One region of the Vibrio sp. BS-M-Sm-2 genome, then DNA from elsewhere that is predicted to be linked to it. Evidence: predicted binding sites of a transcription regulator. Region 1 holds the regulator's gene; each other region holds the start of a gene.
The links. Region 1 encodes PurR, which represses purine synthesis genes. Its sites were predicted from a motif close to TNANGNAAACGTTTNCNTNA; they were not measured.
Positions count from the first base shown of each region.

Region 1 (4,856 bases):
GGTAACAACAGCGGCGCCAGGAATTGAGAAAGCAGTGATCATTACATACGCAACAAAATAGATAGCGGCGGCGGCAATAAAGTTGCTGTCAATGTAGTCATTTAAAACGGCTTGTTGGGCCTTGGCATTTTCAAGCGTGAGGTATTGGCCAAAATTGACGCCTAACAAGACGATGATTACTACCAATATAATACCCAATATCATTTTCTTACTCATTGATACTTCCTCTAAATTTTCAATGCATACCGATAGTATAGATAGACAGGCAAAGCTTAGATTAACTTTCAGTAGATATAAAAAAAGCCGCAAAAATGCGGCTTAGTTATGTAGATAGTTTGCACTGACAATGCTAATTGACGCGATTGATAAGCTCTTCACGACGCTGCTGCGGTATAACTGACCAATGTGTACCATTGATCGCACCTTCTAGCGCCCAAAGTAGTTCAATACTGACAGAAGACGCATGCGATTCCTTGATGGCGTTAAATGCGTTTACAGAGCCTGATTCATATAAACGTTCTACGGAATCGATCCCTGCTTTTTTCAACATGCGTTCAGTAGCGAGTCGAAGGTTAGGCAGATCTTTGAGTCGAGTAGGCTTAGCAGAAGACTGCTCGGCTTTTTCTTCTTTAGCAAAACCTAGAGACGTGGTTGCAAGCTGCAAGATTTTTTCTTGGTCTTGCCACAGGCCTTCAGGTAAAGCGAAATATTTAGTAACGACAGGGAAACCACGTTTTTTGTAGACGTACGGTTGAAACCCTTGTTGTTCGAATTGTTTTGTTGTGCATTTTTCTGCTCGTATGTGCAGCTGGTCATTTACAACCAGAGCAAACATAGTGTCATCAGCAAAAAGACCGAAGCCACCAAACATTGAGCGTGATTTTATTTTTCCTAGGGGCTCAAATAACTTCATTGAGTCCTTTAGTATCGGTTTATCCATGTTATTTATCTCGGTGTATTTGAACTACGCCACCAAATAAGCAGGTCCGAGAGATTAGCAAAATGTTGCAATTAAATTGTCAATAAGCCGTAAATTACTAAATTATTAGTACTTACTGCATTTTGCCATCGGTAACCCCGCTACCATACCAACGAGTGGTTTAGGCCGGAAGCTTTGCGTCTCACTTTTTCAAGTGGTTTGCCCTGTGCGTGACTGATTGAATAGAATAAAGTTTTTGTTGAATGAGGCTCACAGTTGATATTTCAAAATGTGATGTTGCTTCAATTAATGATCTTTCCTTTGTGCATATGAGTTCATTATAGCTGTTGATAAAAAAAGCGCACCTAAAGGTGCGCTTGATGCAATTAAACTCGAGTTGTCAATTAATTTAACGTTTTAACTGTACTTCGCTCAACAATTTCAGGGTGCATTTCGAAGACGCGTTTTTCATGATCTTTATCTTTTATGCGCTCTAACAGAATTTCGAATGCATTCTTACCAACACGACGCTTAGGTTGGTGAACCGTAGTTAACGGTGGAGAGAAGTATTCAGCCAGTTCGATGTTGTCGTAACCAATCACGGAAATATCTTCAGGAATGCGAATTCCTTTCTCTTGCAGGCGGCTCATTAGGCCTAGTGCCATTGTGTCATTAAAACAGAATACTGCGGTTGGACGATCTTCCATCTCTACGATTTGCTCTGCAGCAAGAACAGCCGTATCACACTCGAAGTTACCTTCAATGATCATATCATCATCGGCAGTAATCTTTGCTTCATTGAGTGCACGCTTGTAACCAGCGATACGCTCAACACATGCTGCTTTGTCTAAGTGGCCACTTAAACAAGCAATCTTAGAGTGACCGCGTTCAATGAGGTATTTGGTTGCTAGATAGCCACCTTCTTCAGAGTTATCGATGATCTTATCAGCTTGAGAACTCTCTGGACCCCAGTCCATTATTACTTTAGGGATGTCAGCGTGACGGTCTAACATCTCTCTAAGTTCTTCAGTTAGGTCAGAACACATCACTAAGATGCCATCTACACGTTTCTCAGCAAGCATTCGAATGTAATCACGTTGCTTCTCATAGATACCGCCCGTATTACACAGGATCAAAGTGTAACCTTGACGGTAACAGTAGCTCTCAACACCATCGATAACTTCAGAGAAGAATAGGTTAGTTGATTGAGTAACTAGCATGCCGATAGTGCGTGTTGTATTGCACTTCAAACTACGAGCAACTGCACTTGGCGCATAGTTAAGTTCATCTACTGCTTTGTTTACTTTTTCTTGAGTCGCTTCAGCAACAAAGCGAGTTTTGTTGATTACGTGAGAAACGGTTGTTGTTGATACGCCGGCTAAGCGAGCGACATCTTTGATAGTGGCCATGGTTTTATCCTATTAGAAGCTACTTTCCCAAAGTACGGAATGAAGTAGCCGTTAAGCTACCTAACTAAGAGCTTAAATTTGTAGGGCTCTTTGGGTACTAAAGTGCTAAAAAACAAAAAACCGCTATTGAGCGGCTTGTCTTAACACCGAAATGCTCTGAACTTTAATAAGCATAGCATTTCGTGAATGTTTCATATTTTATCGTTTGCGGTCACAATTTTAGACTGACTAGAAATTACTCGCAATAAAATTCACCCAGAAATCCGGGTGAATTGTCACATTCTGCTGAATTTGTTTACCAAATCATCCAATAAACTTATTCACCAGCGAGGTATTGAGTGTCTAATGTGCAGAATGCCAGTAGCAGAGCTGAGACTGAAGCGTAGAAACCGAATTCGTCAACGTCATGACATTTTACGTTGAACCTTGGCACCCAAGTAAGCAGTTGTTGTTCGATAAACTGCTGTTGAACGGCGAACGATTTTTCGAGTTCTTCTTCAAGATCCGTTTCATTAGAACGGATGATCAAGTTACCAAGAAAATCGAGTTCGATAGCGATGTGGTCTGCTGGCTCTTTTAAGTCTTGGTTCACGACTAAGTTGTGCTTGGCCATGATCTCTTCCATATCTCTTGCAGGCTTATCATTTAAAAGGCCAGTTTCGCCGATATACATGGAAGCGTAAGGAAGAGCGCCGTGTTTGTCTGTCTTTAAGAAAAGATCGCAAAAGTCTGCAGACAGTTCTAGTTGGGCATCTTCACGTGTTTGGAGACGGTTCAGTGCATCGACTAAGCGATCAATCGCAGGCTTTAGTGTTTCATTTTCGCCTAAACCAGTTAGGAAAGAACGAATCTCAACAGAGTGGTAGTGATCGAGTTCTTCTTGGGTGAGCTCTTTGGCGAATAAGCTTGATAGCCACCAGTATATTTCGGCTCTTTGCTCGTTGAATGCTTTCGTTTCTTTCATTTGATTAATCCTAATATCGTCTTTCGTAATACCTAGGGTACGAAGGCTGAATAACAAGGTTATTTGCGAAACGCAAAGTTACTCGTTAGTAGTAATGCCTATATTGAATTGCGATGGAAGATAAATAGCAAGGTTTAAGATTGTCTTGTATCAAAAAAAATCCATGTTTCTGGCTTTTATCTCGTGTACTACTAGAATTGTTACGAGTTATGAATAGAATAGTCACTGAAACTATTAAATAAGAAAAGTGGTGTAGATGAGCTATCACGTATTAGTCGTAGAAGATGATGTGGTAACCCGCAGTAAACTGGTTGGATACTTCCAGAACGAAGGTTACACAGTTAGCGAAGCCGAAAGCGGCGCTCAAATGAGAGGCGTGTTAGAAGAAAACAACGTTGACCTCATTATGCTGGACATCAACTTACCAGGCGAAGATGGATTGATGCTAACTCGCGAATTACGCAGTCAATCAGACATTGGAATTATTTTAGTTACTGGACGCACGGATAGCATCGACAAAATTGTAGGCCTTGAAATGGGCGCTGACGATTATGTTACTAAACCCTTCGAACTTCGCGAGTTATTGGTTCGAGTTAAAAACCTACTTTGGCGTATTTCTGCCGCTCGTAAAACGGCAGCAGGTGCGGCTGAAGAACCAGAAGATGAATCAGTGGTTCGTTTTGGTGAGTGGACATTTGATATCCCTCGTCGTGCGTTAAGCAAAAACGGTGAACCGGTTAAACTGACGAAAGCTGAATACGAATTATTGGTTGCACTGTCTTCTTACCCAAATCAGGTGTTAAGCCGTGAGCGTATTCTCAATATGATTAGCCACCGTGTGGATGCGCCTAATGACCGTACCATCGACGTACTAATCCGTCGTATGCGTGCAAAAATGGAGTTCGATCCTAAGAACCCACAAATTTTTGTGACGGTTCACGGTGAAGGTTACATGTTTGCTGGTGACTAATTCCCGTTGAGTGTATTAGGATATTTGAATGTTAAAAAGCCGAGGCATCTTTGATGTCTCGGCTTTTTTTTACTGAATATTTTATGCAATCTGCTTATTGAGACTGTGCTGCAGAAACGTCACTGCCACCTTCAACAAGGTTGGATGCTTCGGGAACAACAATAGGCTCTTCGACCGGGTCATTACTTGTATCAAGCCAATCACGCAGGCTTTGCCAAACCAACCCCATGGTTTCGTGCCAGTAACGCTCAGTCTGCTCAAGGTAGAGAGCTTTTGGCATATACTTATTCCAAGGCTCAACAATCCCTTCTTGTGCAAGGTAGTTAGTTGGTGCTGGTAGAGGTTTCATGCCGGCAGCATTGAATTCATTCAGTGCGCGAGTCATATGGCTAGCTGAAGTCACTAGCACCATTCTTTTATTCTTAACAAACGCAGCAGCTTGGCGGGCTTCTTCCCAGGTGTCTTTTGCTGTTTCAAGCAGAATGATATCAGGTTTTGCTACGCCTAGTGCTAATGCAACTTTAGCCATCATTCTTGCGTTACTTACTTCAGTGCCTGCGCCATAGCCAGACAAAATAAGTTTTGCACCAGGGT
Region 1 is NZ_CP167894.1:3,107,632-3,112,487, forward strand. Features, by position in the region: gene AB8613_RS14275 (TVP38/TMEM64 family protein) at 1-216, opposite strand, end outside; gene AB8613_RS14280 (TfoX/Sxy family DNA transformation protein) at 350-940, opposite strand; cyclic di-GMP riboswitch class I at 1,068-1,153, opposite strand; gene purR (HTH-type transcriptional repressor PurR) at 1,324-2,328, opposite strand; gene torD (molecular chaperone TorD) at 2,645-3,292, opposite strand; gene torR (two-component system response regulator TorR) at 3,549-4,262, shown strand; gene elyC (envelope biogenesis factor ElyC) at 4,357-4,856, opposite strand, start outside.

Region 2 (4,856 bases), 470 kb from region 1:
TTTTATTTTGTGTCGATGGATAGTGTTTACCGCGAAATCCTATCTATCGAAAACATAATGGCTCGAACTATGCTTTTTCTGGGATTGCTTCTAATAGCGCAACCATTTGGTTCCAGAATAGTTCAACCGTATCAATCTTCACTTTCTCGTCTGGAGAGTGAGGGAACTTGATAGTAGGGCCGAAAGAAACCATGTCCATGTTCGGGTAAGGTTCTTTGAATAGACCACACTCAAGACCAGCATGGATAACCATGATGTTTGGCTTGTGACCGTAGATACCTTCGTACATGTCGCGGAAGATGTGCATGATTTCTGAATCTGCGTCTGGCTTCCAACCTGGGTAAGCGCCAGAGAATTCGATGTTCGCGCCTGCTAGCTCAGCAACAGAGTTCAGCATGCTTTCCACTTGGCTACGGCCAGAATCGATAAGAGAGCGGATCAGGCAAAGCACTGTGATTGAGTTTTCTTCAGTTGTGATAACCCCCACGTTTAGAGATGTTTCAACAACGCCTTCGATCTCATCACTCATGCGGATCACACCGTTTGGTGCCGCGTTAAGTGCTGCGATGAAGCGAGCTTGGTCTGCTGACGCAAATGCGCCCATTTCTACAGAAGCTTCTTCATTGAAAGTCACGATGCTGTCTTCTACTTTACCTAGCTCTGTTGAAAGCAGCTCAGTGTAGTAGTTGTATAGTGAAGCCAGTTTTTCTTGGTTTGCTGCAGGAACAGCAACCGTTACGAAGCCTTCACGAGGAATCGCGTTACGCAGGCTACCGCCTTTGAATTCGACGATGCGTAGGTCTAGCTCTTTTGCGTGACCCGCTAGGAAACGAGCAAGCAGTTTGTTCGCGTTTGCACGACCTGTGTGGATGTCACAACCAGAGTGACCGCCTTTTAGGCCTTTTAGCGTTAGCTTACGTGTTACGAAGTCAGCTGGAATCGCGTTACGTGCAATTTCAAATGTCATTGCGCCGTCGATACCGCCAGCACAACCCATGTACACTTCACCTTCTTGCTCTGAATCGGTGTTAAGAAGGATATCGCCTTCTAACCAACCTGCTTCAAGACCGAAAGCACCAGTCATGCCTGCTTCTTCATCTACTGTTAGTAGAACTTCGATAGGGCCATGCTGGATTTCGTTTGAAGCAAGAACCGCTAGGCAAGAAGCCATGCCCATGCCGTTATCAGCGCCAAGCGTTGTACCTTTAGCTGTAACCCACTCACCATCAATGTATGGTTGGATTGGATCTTTAGCGAAGTCATGAACTGTGTCTTCGTTCTTTTGTGGAACCATATCGATGTGAGCTTGTAGCACCACACCTTTTTTGTTTTCCATACCCGCCGTTGCAGGCTTTTTGATGAATACGTTGCCCGTTGGGTCACGACGTACATCTAGGCCTTGTTCTGTTGCCCAAGCAATAATGTATTGAGCAAGCTCTTCTTCATGCTTAGAAGGGTGTGGGATTGAGCAAATCTTATCGAAGAACTGCCAAATAGGGGCAGGGGATAATTTACTGATCTCAGAATGGAATTCAGACACGGATGACTCCTTTTTTATTTGATAACCATATATTTAGGATTTCTATAGGTAAAAACTTAGAACAAAAATCTAAAATATGGGTCTGTTTTGATGGCAACAGCATACCACTAGAGCGTTTTGACGAGTAGCGCTTCTAAACCTGAAATGCCTCAAATTTTGAACGCCATCTTGTTCATTTGATCTTGAATAAGTGTATTGATGCTTATAAATGGTGCAAGCAAACGTTTGTTTAAGTCTTTTTTTGTAATTTAATTACGAAATTGAGTTTGCAAAATAACCATAATTGGTAAAAAGTGTGACCTATAGCAAAAAATACTTGTAATCTTTTTTCTTTGAGGTATATTAATAACCAACTTCTGAAGTGAAGAGTAAATGCTCAAAGGATGAGTCCGTTTTATCGCCTCCAAGGAACCGAGAAATCAAATTCGTTTTTTATTGATTTATTAAGGTGATAGTTATGAAAGGTTTACCATCTGCAATGTTCTGGCTTAACAGCTCTGTTTACACTAGCAACTTTGCATACCCTACAAGCTTCGGTTACTAATACCGTAAGCATGTAACTCGAACAGTTTTGTTCACCCCTATATATTGGAATTCTTTTACAGCCCTTTTGGTTGACAGATTCTACCGCCACTCAGTTTTGAGTGGCGTTTTTTTTGCCTGCTACTTTTCCAAACCGCTTTATCTTGTCACTTTCCCTACATTTCTGTGTGGTTGTTTTTTTAAACGCCAAAATATCAATTTGCGCCTTATTACTGATCCTGTTGAAAAATACACAACTCTTGTGGGTTTGAATTCAGAATTTAATGGCTAGACTCTCTATCAAAATAACCGATGGTCGAAAAAGTAACCAAGATTTTTCATTGTGACTATTGCTCTTAATTGTCTGTTTATTATGGTTATTTCTTGGGAAATACTTCGCTTTTAATCGCTTTGTTTCATACGGAATTCTGATAAATATCGATTAGAGCCTTAATTCTATCTGGAATTTGTTATTTGATAACTTTATAATCCACAGCCAATCGATTACGCAACCGTTTACTTTTTACCCTTATAGGATTCGATAATGTTCGAAAAGCTATTCAAACTCAGTGAAAACGGCACCAATGTGCGCACTGAAATCATCGCAGGTCTAACAACCTTCCTAACAATGGCTTACATCATTTTTGTAAACCCAATGATTCTAGCTGATGCTGGTATGGACCATGGCGCTGTATTTGTAGCAACCTGTTTAGCGGCTGCTATCGGCTGTTTCATCATGGGCTTTGTTGCTAACTACCCAATCGCTCAAGCACCAGGTATGGGTTTGAACGCATTCTTTACCTACGCAGTGGTTATGGGTATGGGTTATACGTGGCAAGTTGCTCTGGCAGCGGTTTTCGTATCAGGCGTAATCTTCATTTTCTTAAGTATCTTTAAGATCCGTGAATGGATTATCAACTCGATTCCTATGTCTCTGCGTGTTGGTATCTCTGCGGGTATCGGTCTTTTCCTAGCGTTTATTGCACTGAGCAATGCTGGCATCGTGGTTTCTAACCCAGCAACTAAAGTCTCTCTGGGCGACATTACCGCGATTGCTCCTATTCTAGGTGCACTTGGTTTCTTCTTAACGATTGCTCTTGTTCACCGTGGCGTGAAAGGCGCAGTAATGATTGCGATTCTAGCTATCACAGCTCTTGGTATTGTTATTGGTGACGTTCAATACGGCGGCATCATGTCTACACCACCAAGCCTTGCACCTACATTCATGCAGCTTGATTTCTCTGCGGTATTTGAAATCGGTATGATTTCAGTGGTATTCGCATTCTTGTTCGTCGATTTATTCGATACAGCAGGTACTTTGGTGGGTGTTGCAACAAAAGCAAACCTAATCAAAGAAGACGGCAAACTTCCTCGTCTAAACAAAGCACTGCTTGCTGACTCTACAGCAACGTCTATTGGTGCATTGCTAGGTACATCAAACACAACTTCTTACGTTGAGAGTGTTGCGGGTGTCGCTGAGGGCGGTCGTACCGGTCTAACTGCGGTTGTTGTTGGTATCTTATTCCTACTGGCTCTTTTCTTCTCGCCACTTGCAGGTATGATTCCGGCTTACGCAACATCAGGTGCACTTTTCTATGTAGCAATTCTGATGATGTCTGGCCTAGTTGGCATTGATTGGCGTGATCTTACGGAAGCAGCACCAGTCGTGGTAACATGTCTGCTTATGCCGCTGACGTACTCTATCGCTGAGGGTATCTCACTAGGTTTCATCGCTTACGCTGCAATTAAGCTGCTAAGTGGTAAAGGTCGCGACGTTTCACCTGCTGTGTGGGTAATGTCGGTTATCTTTATTCTTAAATACATTTTCGCTTAATCGTCTAGATTTCTGCTTAATCGCTGAAGAGGCTATGTTTGAGATAGCCTCTAATAACATGACAAAATTATTAGGTTTTATACTATGAGCAACAAATTCGTTATCACTTGGGACAACATGCAGACTTACTGCCGTCAACTAGCCGAAAAGCAAATGCCAGCAGAGCAGTGGAAAGGCATCTGGGCAGTAAGCCGTGGTGGTTTGGTTCCTGGTGCAATCTTGGCTCGTGAGCTAGGTATTCGTCACGTAGATACGATTTGTATTTCTAGCTACGACCACGATCACCAACGTGATATGACAGTAGTTAAAGCACCTGAAGGTGACGGCGAAGGCTTCCTAATCGTTGAAGACCTTGTTGATAGTGGTGACACTGCACGCAAACTTCGCGAGATGTACCCTAAAGCGAAACTGATCGCTGTATGTGCAAAGCCATCTGGTGCTGATTTGCTAGACGAGTACATCGTTGATATCGCTCAAGACACATGGATTGAGCAACCTTGGGATACTAGCCTAAGCTACGTTGAGCCAGTAAATCGCAAGTCAAAATAAGCGTAAACTTAGTTTTTTGAGAAATGACCCTTTATAGGGTCATTTTTTTTATATTATTAGTGACAACCATTTCTTATTAAGTATCCCAATGTCTGAATCAGAAGAAACGAGCTCGAACCTTTCGGAAACCTTGTTTGTAAAGCACAAGCAGGCGAAAGAGACCTCAATGTTGACACAATACATGCCAAGCTCTGAAGCGTTATTGGATGAGAAGCGTGAACAGCAAAACTCATCATGGTACCGAAATCTAAGACGTCTTCAGTGGGTGTGGCAAGGCGTTAACCCAATTGAGCAAGAAGCGGTATTGGCTCGTATCGCATCATCAGATAACTCTCGTACAACCGATGAGTGGCTTGATACGGTCATGGGTTACCGAAGTGGTAACTGGGCATACGAATGGACTAAGTTGGG
Region 2 is NZ_CP167894.1:2,636,938-2,641,793, forward strand. Features, by position in the region: gene AB8613_RS12150 (aminoacyl-histidine dipeptidase) at 68-1,540, opposite strand; gene AB8613_RS12155 (NCS2 family permease) at 2,607-3,896, shown strand; gene tet(34) (oxytetracycline resistance phosphoribosyltransferase domain-containing protein Tet(34)) at 3,981-4,445, shown strand; gene frsA (esterase FrsA) at 4,534-4,856, shown strand, end outside.
Region 2: a site for PurR is predicted at 2,567-2,586, ahead of AB8613_RS12155 (NCS2 family permease). Genes of this name have one in related genera too.

Region 3 (4,856 bases), 1.6 Mb from region 1:
ACATTTACTCAGCAATCATCTGCATGAAAGCGCGATTGCGCCAAATGATCTTCTTCTTATTATTTGAAAGCATACGCTTACGACGGTTTGCAGCAACGGTCTTATCAAGGCGTTTCGATTTCAGTTTCTTCATCATTTCAATGATTTCCTATGTGTCGTCTGACTTTTTAGTTTGGACTAACGATTTAATTATAGTGTTATTCGTTTGTTTGGCCTGTCGCACACTTGGCTTACTTAGAAGAGCTGTTCTAGTCTAAAGCCAGCATCGCAGTGCAGCAGAGCATAATCTTGATTGTGGTGTGCCGTTATAAGGTTCGATTGTTACTGCAATATGACACTCGAGATCTCACCATTATTTTCCTGCTTGCGTCCCTTATCCCGTAGCGACGAAAGAAGAGTCGAAAAAAGTAATAAAAAAGAGCAATGCTAGATGGCATTGCTCTTTTGGTTTTACTGCGAAGGCTCAGAACTGCTTACTGTCGATTGAGCTGCGCTGATACTTGATTCAGCACCTGAGGTTTCTAAAGGTGGGATCACCACCAAACCTTCAAGGCTTGCTTCTTGTTCTTTATTACGCTGATTTACATGGCCAATAATGCTCTGGTAATAGCGGCGAATGTTCTCAACGTAATTCCTTGCTTCATCACCACGCGCATAGCCGTATCGAGTTTGGCTGTAGTACTTCTTCTGTCTCAACAGAGGAAGTCGATCTTTTACATCACCCCAAGCGTCAGGGTTGCCGCCTTGTGCTTTGGTTAAGCGGCGAGCATCCATCATGTGACCGTAACCTACGTTATATGACGCGAGGGCAAACCAGATCTTTTCATGTTGAGTAATAGAGTCTGGAACTCGGTTAACGATACGGCGCAGGTACTCGACACCGCCTTGTACTGACTGTTTCGGGTCAAGACGATTGGTAACACCTACGCTCTTCGCGGTTGGCAGCGTCAACATCATCATGCCTCGAACACCAGTAGGAGAACGCGCGACTGGGTTCCAGTGTGACTCTTGGTATGCCAAAGCAGCAATCAAGCGCCAATCAAATTCTTGCGAGTATTGCTGAAATAGTGGTGACCATTTAGGTAGCTTGCTATCCAATGCGCGGATAAAGGCACGAGTATCAACGTAGTCAAAGGTACCAATGTGGCCGATGTATTTCTCTTCCAATGAAGCCAGTTCACCAGACTGTTTAAGGTTACCGAAGAACTCAATCAGCAATGCATACAGACTCTCATCTTCTGAACGCTCTAAGTACCAAGAGATAGGTTGGTCTTCTGTTAGTTCAAAAGCCAAAGCTACATCAGGGTATAAACGCTGCGCCAACGAGAGCTCAATGGAGTCTGCAACGGTAAACAGTCGCTCTCCGGTTGATACTTCTTTTAGCAGGTCATTGATGTCCGCATTACCGACCGCATCGTAGATAAAGTCATCGTGTATGTTCTGAAGCTGTTTTAGTGTTGGTTCAAAGTGTGAGTCTTTCACCACAACTAAAGATGGCGTCAGTGTTTCATTTGATGCCGTTTCTTCTGATTCAGATTGTTCTTTTACAAATTCGGCCTGACGCTCGTTCTCAAACTTGATCAGTTGATCGAGGTTTCTTGGTCGCCATTGACCTTTCTTGTACACGACTTGTTGGCTTACATAGTAATAAGCAGGTGCGGCGCGATAAGCGCGTGTCAGGTTGTTATTTTGCGTTAAGCCAGTCGCGATAAGATCGATCTCACCTTTCTGCAGTGCAGGGAACAAGCCAGACAAACGGTAAGCGGGTTTAACCTCAAGCTTTACACCAAGCTCTTGCGCAAACTCACGAGCTAATTCGTAATCTAAGCCGGCAGGGCCATCAGGACCGATGTAATAAGAGAGTTGGTTATTTAGGGTGCCGACACGAAGAACGCCACGATCTCGTATCTGCTCAAGGACACTTTTAGGTTCAGATTCAATCTGACATCCAGCCAACCCAACTAGGGCGATGGTGAGCAGAAGGAACTTAGACGAAAAGATGAGCGTAAATTTAGGCATCAAAATGAAATCTCGAAAAGTGGAAGCCCCTTTATACCAAACCCCGCAAGGCTGGCAAAGCAGGTTTAATTAAACAGTTGTAAAAGTGGTGATAAATGCAGCAAAAGTACCATTTACGGAGAAAGATAAAAAAATCACGCAAACGGTTGCTTTTGGTGTTACGTCACAAAAAGAAATGCTTTATAATGCGCTCGCATTGAAGAGGTGGAATCGGCATAGGTTTGGCAACCTTCGGGAATAGCTTCGAAGAAAACAGTTAGGTTGCTCCTATAACCCACTGAATTTATTCCAATACTACCTTAATCAACTGCATAAGAGACGTAAGCACATGAGAATTTTGCGTGGCTCCCCAGCTCTATCTGAGTTTCGTGTTAACAAGCTTTTAGAGCTTTGTCGTGAATTAAGCTTACCTGTAACAGGTATTTACGCTGAGTTTGCCCACTTTGCTGATCTAACGGCAGACCTAGATGAGTCTGAAGTTGAGAAGCTAGAAAAGCTACTGACTTACGGTCCAACGATTGAAGAGCATGAACCTGAAGGTTTACTGCTGCTTGCAACGCCACGCCCGGGCACTATCTCGCCTTGGTCTTCAAAATCAACAGATATCGCACATAACTGTGGACTGGCTAAAGTGTCACGTCTAGAGCGCGGTACTGCTTTCTACATTGAAACCTCTGCTGAACTTTCTGAGCTTCAACTTGTTGAGCTGAAAGCAATCCTGCACGACCGTATGATGGAAGTCGTTTTCACTGACTTCGAATCAGCGGCGGCGCTTTTCACTGTTGCTGAGCCTGCTCCTTATGCGGAAGTTGACCTATTAGCTGGCGGACGTAAAGCGCTTGAAAAAGCAAACGTTACCCTAGGTCTTGCTCTTGCAGAAGATGAGATTGATTACCTTCTTGAAAGCTTCACTGAGAAGCTAGGTCGTAACCCGACTGACATCGAGCTAATGATGTTTGCACAAGCGAACTCAGAGCACTGTCGTCACAAGATCTTTAACGCTGACTGGACTATCGACGGCGTTAAGCAAGAAAAATCACTGTTTAAAATGATCAAAAATACGTTTGAAGTTACTCCTGATAACGTACTTTCTGCATATAAAGATAACGCAGCAGTTATGACTGGCTCTGAAGTCGGTCGTTTCTTCCCAGATCCAGAAACTCGTCAGTACAACTACCACCAAGAGAAAACACACATCTTGATGAAAGTTGAAACGCACAACCACCCAACGGCAATCTCTCCATGGCCGGGCGCATCTACAGGTTCAGGCGGTGAAATCCGTGATGAAGGCGCAACAGGTATTGGTGGTAAACCAAAAGCTGGTCTGGTGGCGTTCTCTGTATCTAACCTTAAGATCCCGAACTTCGTTCAACCTTGGGAAACTGACTTTGGCAAGCCAAGCCGTATCGTTACTGCTTTGGATATCATGCTTGAAGGTCCTCTTGGTGGCGCGGCATTCAACAACGAATTTGGTCGTCCAAACCTACTAGGTTACTTCCGTACTTACGAAGAGAAAGTAAACTCTCACGCAGGTGAAGAAGTACGCGGTTACCACAAGCCGATCATGCTAGCTGGTGGCCTAGGTAACATCCGTGATGAGCACGTTCAGAAGAAAGAGATCCCAGTAGGTGCAAGCCTAATTGTTCTGGGTGGCCCTGCAATGAACATCGGCCTTGGTGGCGGTGCGGCATCTTCAATGGACTCTGGTTCTTCTTCTGAAGATCTTGATTTCGCTTCTGTTCAACGTGAAAACCCAGAGATGGAACGTCGTTGTCAGGAAGTGATCGACCGTTGTTGGCAGCTAGGTGATGCGAACCCAATCGCATTCATCCACGATGTGGGCGCGGGCGGTATCTCAAATGCACTTCCTGAGCTAGTAGACGATGGCGAGCGTGGCGGTATCTTCAACCTACGTGACGTGCCAAACGATGAGCCGGGCATGAGCCCACTTGAGATCTGGTGTAACGAATCTCAAGAGCGTTACGTAATGGCGGTTGCTGACAAAGACATGGCAACGTTCGACGCTATTTGTAAGCGTGAGCGCGCACCTTACGCTGTGGTTGGTAAAGCAACAGAAGAACGTGATCTTAAACTAGAAGATTCACACTTCGACAACACGCCAATCGATATGCCGATGGACATCCTATTAGGTAAAACCCCTAAGATGCACCGTGACGCGAAAACGCTAAAAGCGAACAACCCAGCGATTGACCGCTCTGGTATCGAAATGAACGAAGCGGTTGACCGTGTTCTTCGCCTACCAACTGTCGCAGAGAAAACATTCCTAATCACGATCGGTGACCGCTCGGTAACAGGCCTTGTAGCTCGTGACCAAATGGTTGGCCCATGGCAGGTTCCTGTAGCTAACTGCGCAGTAACAGCAGCAAGTTACGACTCTTACCACGGTGAGGCGATGTCTCTTGGTGAGCGTACGCCAGTGGCACTTCTAGACTTTGGCGCGTCAGCTCGTCTAGCCGTTGGTGAAGCAATCACTAACATCGCAGCGACGAACATCGGCGATATCAAACACATTAAATTGTCGGCTAACTGGATGTCTCCAGCAGGTCACCCTGGTGAAGATGCAGGCCTTTACGAAGCGGTTAAAGCCGTAGGTGAAGAGCTATGTCCAGCACTGGGTCTAACTATCCCTGTGGGTAAAGACTCAATGTCGATGAAGACTAAGTGGGAAGAGAACGGCGAGCAGAAAGAAGTAACTTCTCCGCTATCTCTTGTTATTACTGCGTTTGCACGTGTTGAAGATGTTCGTAAGACGATTACGCCTCAGCTTCGCACTGACAAAGGTGCTTCAAGCTTAGTACTTATCGACCTAGGTAACG
Region 3 is NZ_CP167894.1:1,129,434-1,134,289, reverse strand. Features, by position in the region: gene AB8613_RS05130 (hypothetical protein) at 5-136, opposite strand; gene mltF (membrane-bound lytic murein transglycosylase MltF) at 451-2,019, opposite strand; gene purL (phosphoribosylformylglycinamidine synthase) at 2,348-4,856, shown strand, end outside.
Region 3: a site for PurR is predicted at 2,154-2,173, ahead of purL (phosphoribosylformylglycinamidine synthase). Genes of this name have one in related genera too.

Region 4 (4,856 bases), 1.2 Mb from region 1:
AAAGAAGAAGTGATGATTGGTGCTGGTAGCTTGGTGCCGCCTAATAAGGTACTGGAAAGCGGTTATCTCTATGTAGGAAGCCCAGTAAAACAAGCACGCCCATTAAATGATAAAGAGCGTGCCTTTTTACAGAAGTCAGCTGACAACTATGTTCAGAATAAAAACGACTATCTAGACTCTGTGTTGCCAGTCTAAAACACTTTGATCTGAATCCGATTAGAGGAGTCATACTCCTCTTCTTCTATTAACTCTTCCGCTAACTCTTCAATATCGAAACGTAACCCTGAAAAGATAACTAAAGCTTGATCGCCTTCTTTTATATATCTACCTGCCAATCGTGATAATTCTTCAATAGACATGACACATTCGATCAATGCACCCGACTGTTGTGCTGGGAAGGTGATTGTTCGGCTCTCTTCATCCCAATCTTGGATATCAGGAAATAGAATTGATTGATTCATTTTTATAAATACCCCATTACATCTCTAGGTTTTTACGTAATTCTCTTAAAATCTGTTTTGTTCCCGGACGAAGGCCACGCCAAAGCATAAAGCTCTCTGCTGCCTGTCCCACTAGCATCCCCAAACCATCATAAACAGCATGAACACCACTATCTAATGCCCATTGATTGAATCCCGTGGTTCCCGATCCGTAAACCATGTCATAAACGGCGCTATTAGAGTTGAAAATAACCTCAGACACTTCAGGAAGCTGCCCGCTTAGACCAGATGAGGTAGAGTTAATAATGACATCAAAGCCTTCATTAACATCACTTAGCCCCATCCCCTTGATGTTGCCATGCGACGAAAACATCTCAGCCAGAAGTTCAGCCTTGGAGCTAGTTCGATTAGCTACCACCAGTTGTAGTGGCTTTTGGTCGAGAAGAGGTTGAATCACTCCTCTTGCAGCACCACCAGCGCCAAGAAGAAGAACACGTGCTCCTTTTAGTGTGACTTGATGTTGAAGCAGGTCTTGAACTAAACCCTCACCATCGGTGTTATCACCAATAATCTCTCCGTCATCTAACTTCTTAAGGGTATTTACGGCACCAGCTAGTTCAGCCCTCTCAGTTAGGCGATTGGCAAACTGATAGGCATCTTCTTTAAAAGGCGCTGTGACATTACATCCTCGACCACCTTCACTGAAAAAGGCTTTGGCAGCAGTGATAAATTCACCATGCTCTGGCTGTAATGCTGTATAGGTAAGTTGTTGGCTGGTTTGGCGAGCAAATAATGTGTGAATGAATGGCGATTTGCTTTGCCCAATAGGGTTACCGAAAACGGCATAACGATCTACTTGCTGTGTCATATCCTTACCTAACAGAAATAAAAAAGGGTCATCTATATAGATGACCCTATCACTATCCCTATAAGGAAGAAAGAACTACCAAACTCGAGGTTTTAGGTAGTCGCTATAAAGCAGAGCTTCTGGTGAGCCCGCTTGTGGTTCATAGCGATATTCCCAACGAGCCAACGGTGGCATAGACATCAATATTGATTCTGTACGCCCGCCACTTTGCAGGCCAAATAGGGTGCCACGGTCATACACTAAGTTAAATTCAACATAGCGACCACGACGATAAAGTTGGAAGTCACGCTCGCGCTCACCGTAAGACGTCTCTTTGCGTCGTTCTACAATCGGTAGATATGCGACTGCAAAGCCTTCACCGACCGCCTGCATATAAGCAAAGCTCTTTTCAAAGCCCCACTCGTTTAAGTCATCAAAGAACAAGCCACCAACACCACGCGTTTCATCGCGGTGAGGTAGATAGAAGTACTTATCGCACCACTCTTTGTGCTCTTGATACACGTTATCACCAAATGGCGCACACAGATCTTTAGCAGTTTGATGCCAAGACTGGCAATCTTCATCGAAAGGATAGAATGGCGTTAAATCGAAACCACCACCGAACCACCAGATAGGGTCTTCGCCTTCTTTTTCGGCAATAAAGAATCGAACGTTAGCATGAGAGGTTGGGATATAAGGGTTTTTAGGGTGGATAACTAACGATACGCCCATTGCCTCAAACTTACGCCCGGCTAATTCAGGGCGATGAGCAGTAGCTGAGGCAGGCATTGCATTACCCGCTACGTGAGAGAAGTTAACCCCACCTTGCTCAAATACCGTACCGTTGGTCATAACACGAGTTCGACCACCGCCACCAAGGCGATCGCCAGGTTCGCGTTCCCATGCATCTTCTTTAAATAGTGCGCTACCATCAGCTTGTTCAAGCTGTTGGCAAATCGAATCTTGTAGGCTCAGTAAAAACTGTTTTACTGCTTCTTTATCAATTGCTGACATCTTTCTTCCTCTGCAGGGTTTAACCCTGTCTTAATATTTTCGACGTTTTTGCATCTCTAATTTCGCTTGGCTTGTCACGACCACCCGTTTGACCTTCTAAAATAGCCACCAAATGTTGACCCAGTTGCTGTTGAACTTCTTCAGTCGTCATACAAGGCGGTTCACCTGTCAGGTTAGCACTGGTCGAGGTTAACGGCTTACCGAATTCATTACACATTCTTTGAACTAAAGGGTGATCCGTCACTCGTACTGCAATGGAATCAAATTGGCCGCTGACCCAGTCAGTCACTTTGCTGCTGGTTGGCATGATCCAAGTAACAGGGCCAGGCCACGTTGCTTTTACGGTCGCTAACTGCGCTTCCGTCAACTGGCTTTCATCAATATAAGGCAACAACTGCTCATAACTAGCAGCAATTAGGATCAACCCTTTCTCCATCGGTCGCTGTTTTAAATCGAGCAACTTCTTGATGGCTTGTGGATTATCGGGATCACAACCGACCCCAAAAACGCCTTCGGTAGGGTAAGCAATGACTTCACCTTGCTGTAATGCCTGCAATGTATGTTGAAAGTTATCCACGGGTTACCTCGTTAATTCAGTTATCAAACTCGCTAAGTGTACAAATTATCATTCACTGTGACTAAAGCTATTTGTTTATAAAATGTATCAATTAACAACTTAGACTGACGCAAACGTTTTCCTTAAGCAATTTTACCCGTATAATGCGCGCAAAATATCTAATCACTAATTAAATCGTACCTGAAGGAGTTTGAGATGACTGTCGGTATTATCATGGGTTCTAAATCTGATTGGCCAACAATGAAGCTAGCTGCAGAAATGTTGGATCAGTTTGGCGTGGCGTACGAAACAAAAGTGGTTTCTGCTCACCGCACACCTCAGTTGCTTGCAGACTACGCAACCAGTGCGAAAGAGCGCGGTATTAAAGTGATTATTGCGGGTGCTGGCGGCGCTGCACACCTACCAGGCATGGCGGCTGCTTTCACAAGCGTCCCTGTACTTGGTGTTCCTGTTCAGTCTAAAGCACTGAAAGGCATGGACTCGCTACTTTCTATCGTACAGATGCCAAAAGGTATCGCGGTAGGTACTCTGGCTATCGGTGAAGCTGGTGCTGCTAACGCTGGCATCCTAGCCGCTCAAATCATTGGTACACACAATGAAGAAGTGATGGCGAAAGTAGAAGCGTTCCGCTCTGAGCAAACAGAAACTGTTCTGGCTAATCCAAACCCTGCAGAGGACTAATTCCCATGCATGTTCTTGTGTTAGGCGCGGGCCAACTTGCTCGCATGATGTCCCTAGCTGGGGCACCGCTGAATATTGAAATTTCTGCTTTTGATGTTGGCAGCAAAAATATTGTTCACCCATTAACGCAAGCGATTCTAGGCAACGGCTTAGAAAATGCGATTGAGCGTGCGGACGTCATTACTGCAGAGTTCGAACACATCCCTCACGATGTACTTGAGGTATGTGAGCGCAGCGGTAAGTTCTTACCGACAACAGAAGCAATCAAAGCTGGCGGTGACCGTCGTCTTGAAAAAGCCCTGTTAGACGAAGCAAACGTGAAAAACGCTAAGTACTACGAGATTAACTCTCGCGAAGACTTTGACGCTGCGATCGCTCACGTTGGCTTACCAATGGTATTGAAGAGCACACTTGGCGGCTACGATGGCAAAGGTCAATGGCGCTTAAAGACATTAGACAATGTTGACGCGACTTGGGCAGAAATGGCTGAGTGCATCGCCGCAACAGACAACCAAGCAATTGTGGCTGAAGAGTTCGTTCCGTTTGATCGCGAAGTATCACTGGTGGGTGCTCGTGGCGCCAATGGTGAGATTCAAGTGTACCCACTGGCTGAAAATGTTCACACCGATGGCGTGTTGAGCTTATCGACAGCGATTGATGACATTGAACTGCAAGAGCAAGCTAAAGCCATGTTCACTGCCATTGCTGAGCGTTTAGATTACGTTGGCGTGCTAGCACTTGAGTTCTTTGATGTTAAAGGTTCACTGCTGGTTAACGAGATTGCACCACGTGTTCATAACTCTGGCCACTGGACACAGCAAGGCGCAGAGACTTGTCAGTTTGAGAACCATCTACGTGCCGTGTGTGGTATGCCACTAGGCAACACCAAACTGATTCGCCCGACTGCAATGATCAACATCCTTGGTGAAGATACCCTACCTGAAGCAATTCTTGCTCAAAGTGGTTGCCATGTTCATTGGTATGGTAAAGAGAAGCGTGCAGGTCGTAAGATGGGCCACATTAACGTGAGCGCTGACTACAACGCAGAGCTGCAAAGAGCGTTATGCTCACTGGCAGACATTCTCGATAAGCAAGCCTACCCTGCTGTGCATGAATTTGCTGAGCAGATGAAGTCAGTCTACATTGCTTGATGAATATAGAACGTTTATTGGATATAGAAACGGCGCTCATTGAGCGCCGTTTTTTTATTTCTGGTCATTCACTTACTGCAATTAGCATCACTACTGAGATTGAATGTGATGACACTTGCGGTCCGCACATTGCTTTTTCATCCCGT
Region 4 is NZ_CP167894.1:1,945,904-1,950,759, reverse strand. Features, by position in the region: gene AB8613_RS08830 (gamma carbonic anhydrase family protein) at 1-195, shown strand, start outside; gene AB8613_RS08825 (DUF1488 domain-containing protein) at 192-461, opposite strand; gene aroE (shikimate dehydrogenase) at 478-1,308, opposite strand; gene hemF (oxygen-dependent coproporphyrinogen oxidase) at 1,384-2,301, opposite strand; gene AB8613_RS08810 (L-threonylcarbamoyladenylate synthase) at 2,321-2,878, opposite strand; gene purE (5-(carboxyamino)imidazole ribonucleotide mutase) at 3,074-3,559, shown strand; gene AB8613_RS08800 (5-(carboxyamino)imidazole ribonucleotide synthase) at 3,565-4,710, shown strand; gene AB8613_RS08795 (type I DNA topoisomerase) at 4,801-4,856, opposite strand, start outside.
Region 4: a site for PurR is predicted at 2,984-3,003, ahead of purE (5-(carboxyamino)imidazole ribonucleotide mutase). Genes of this name have one in related genera too.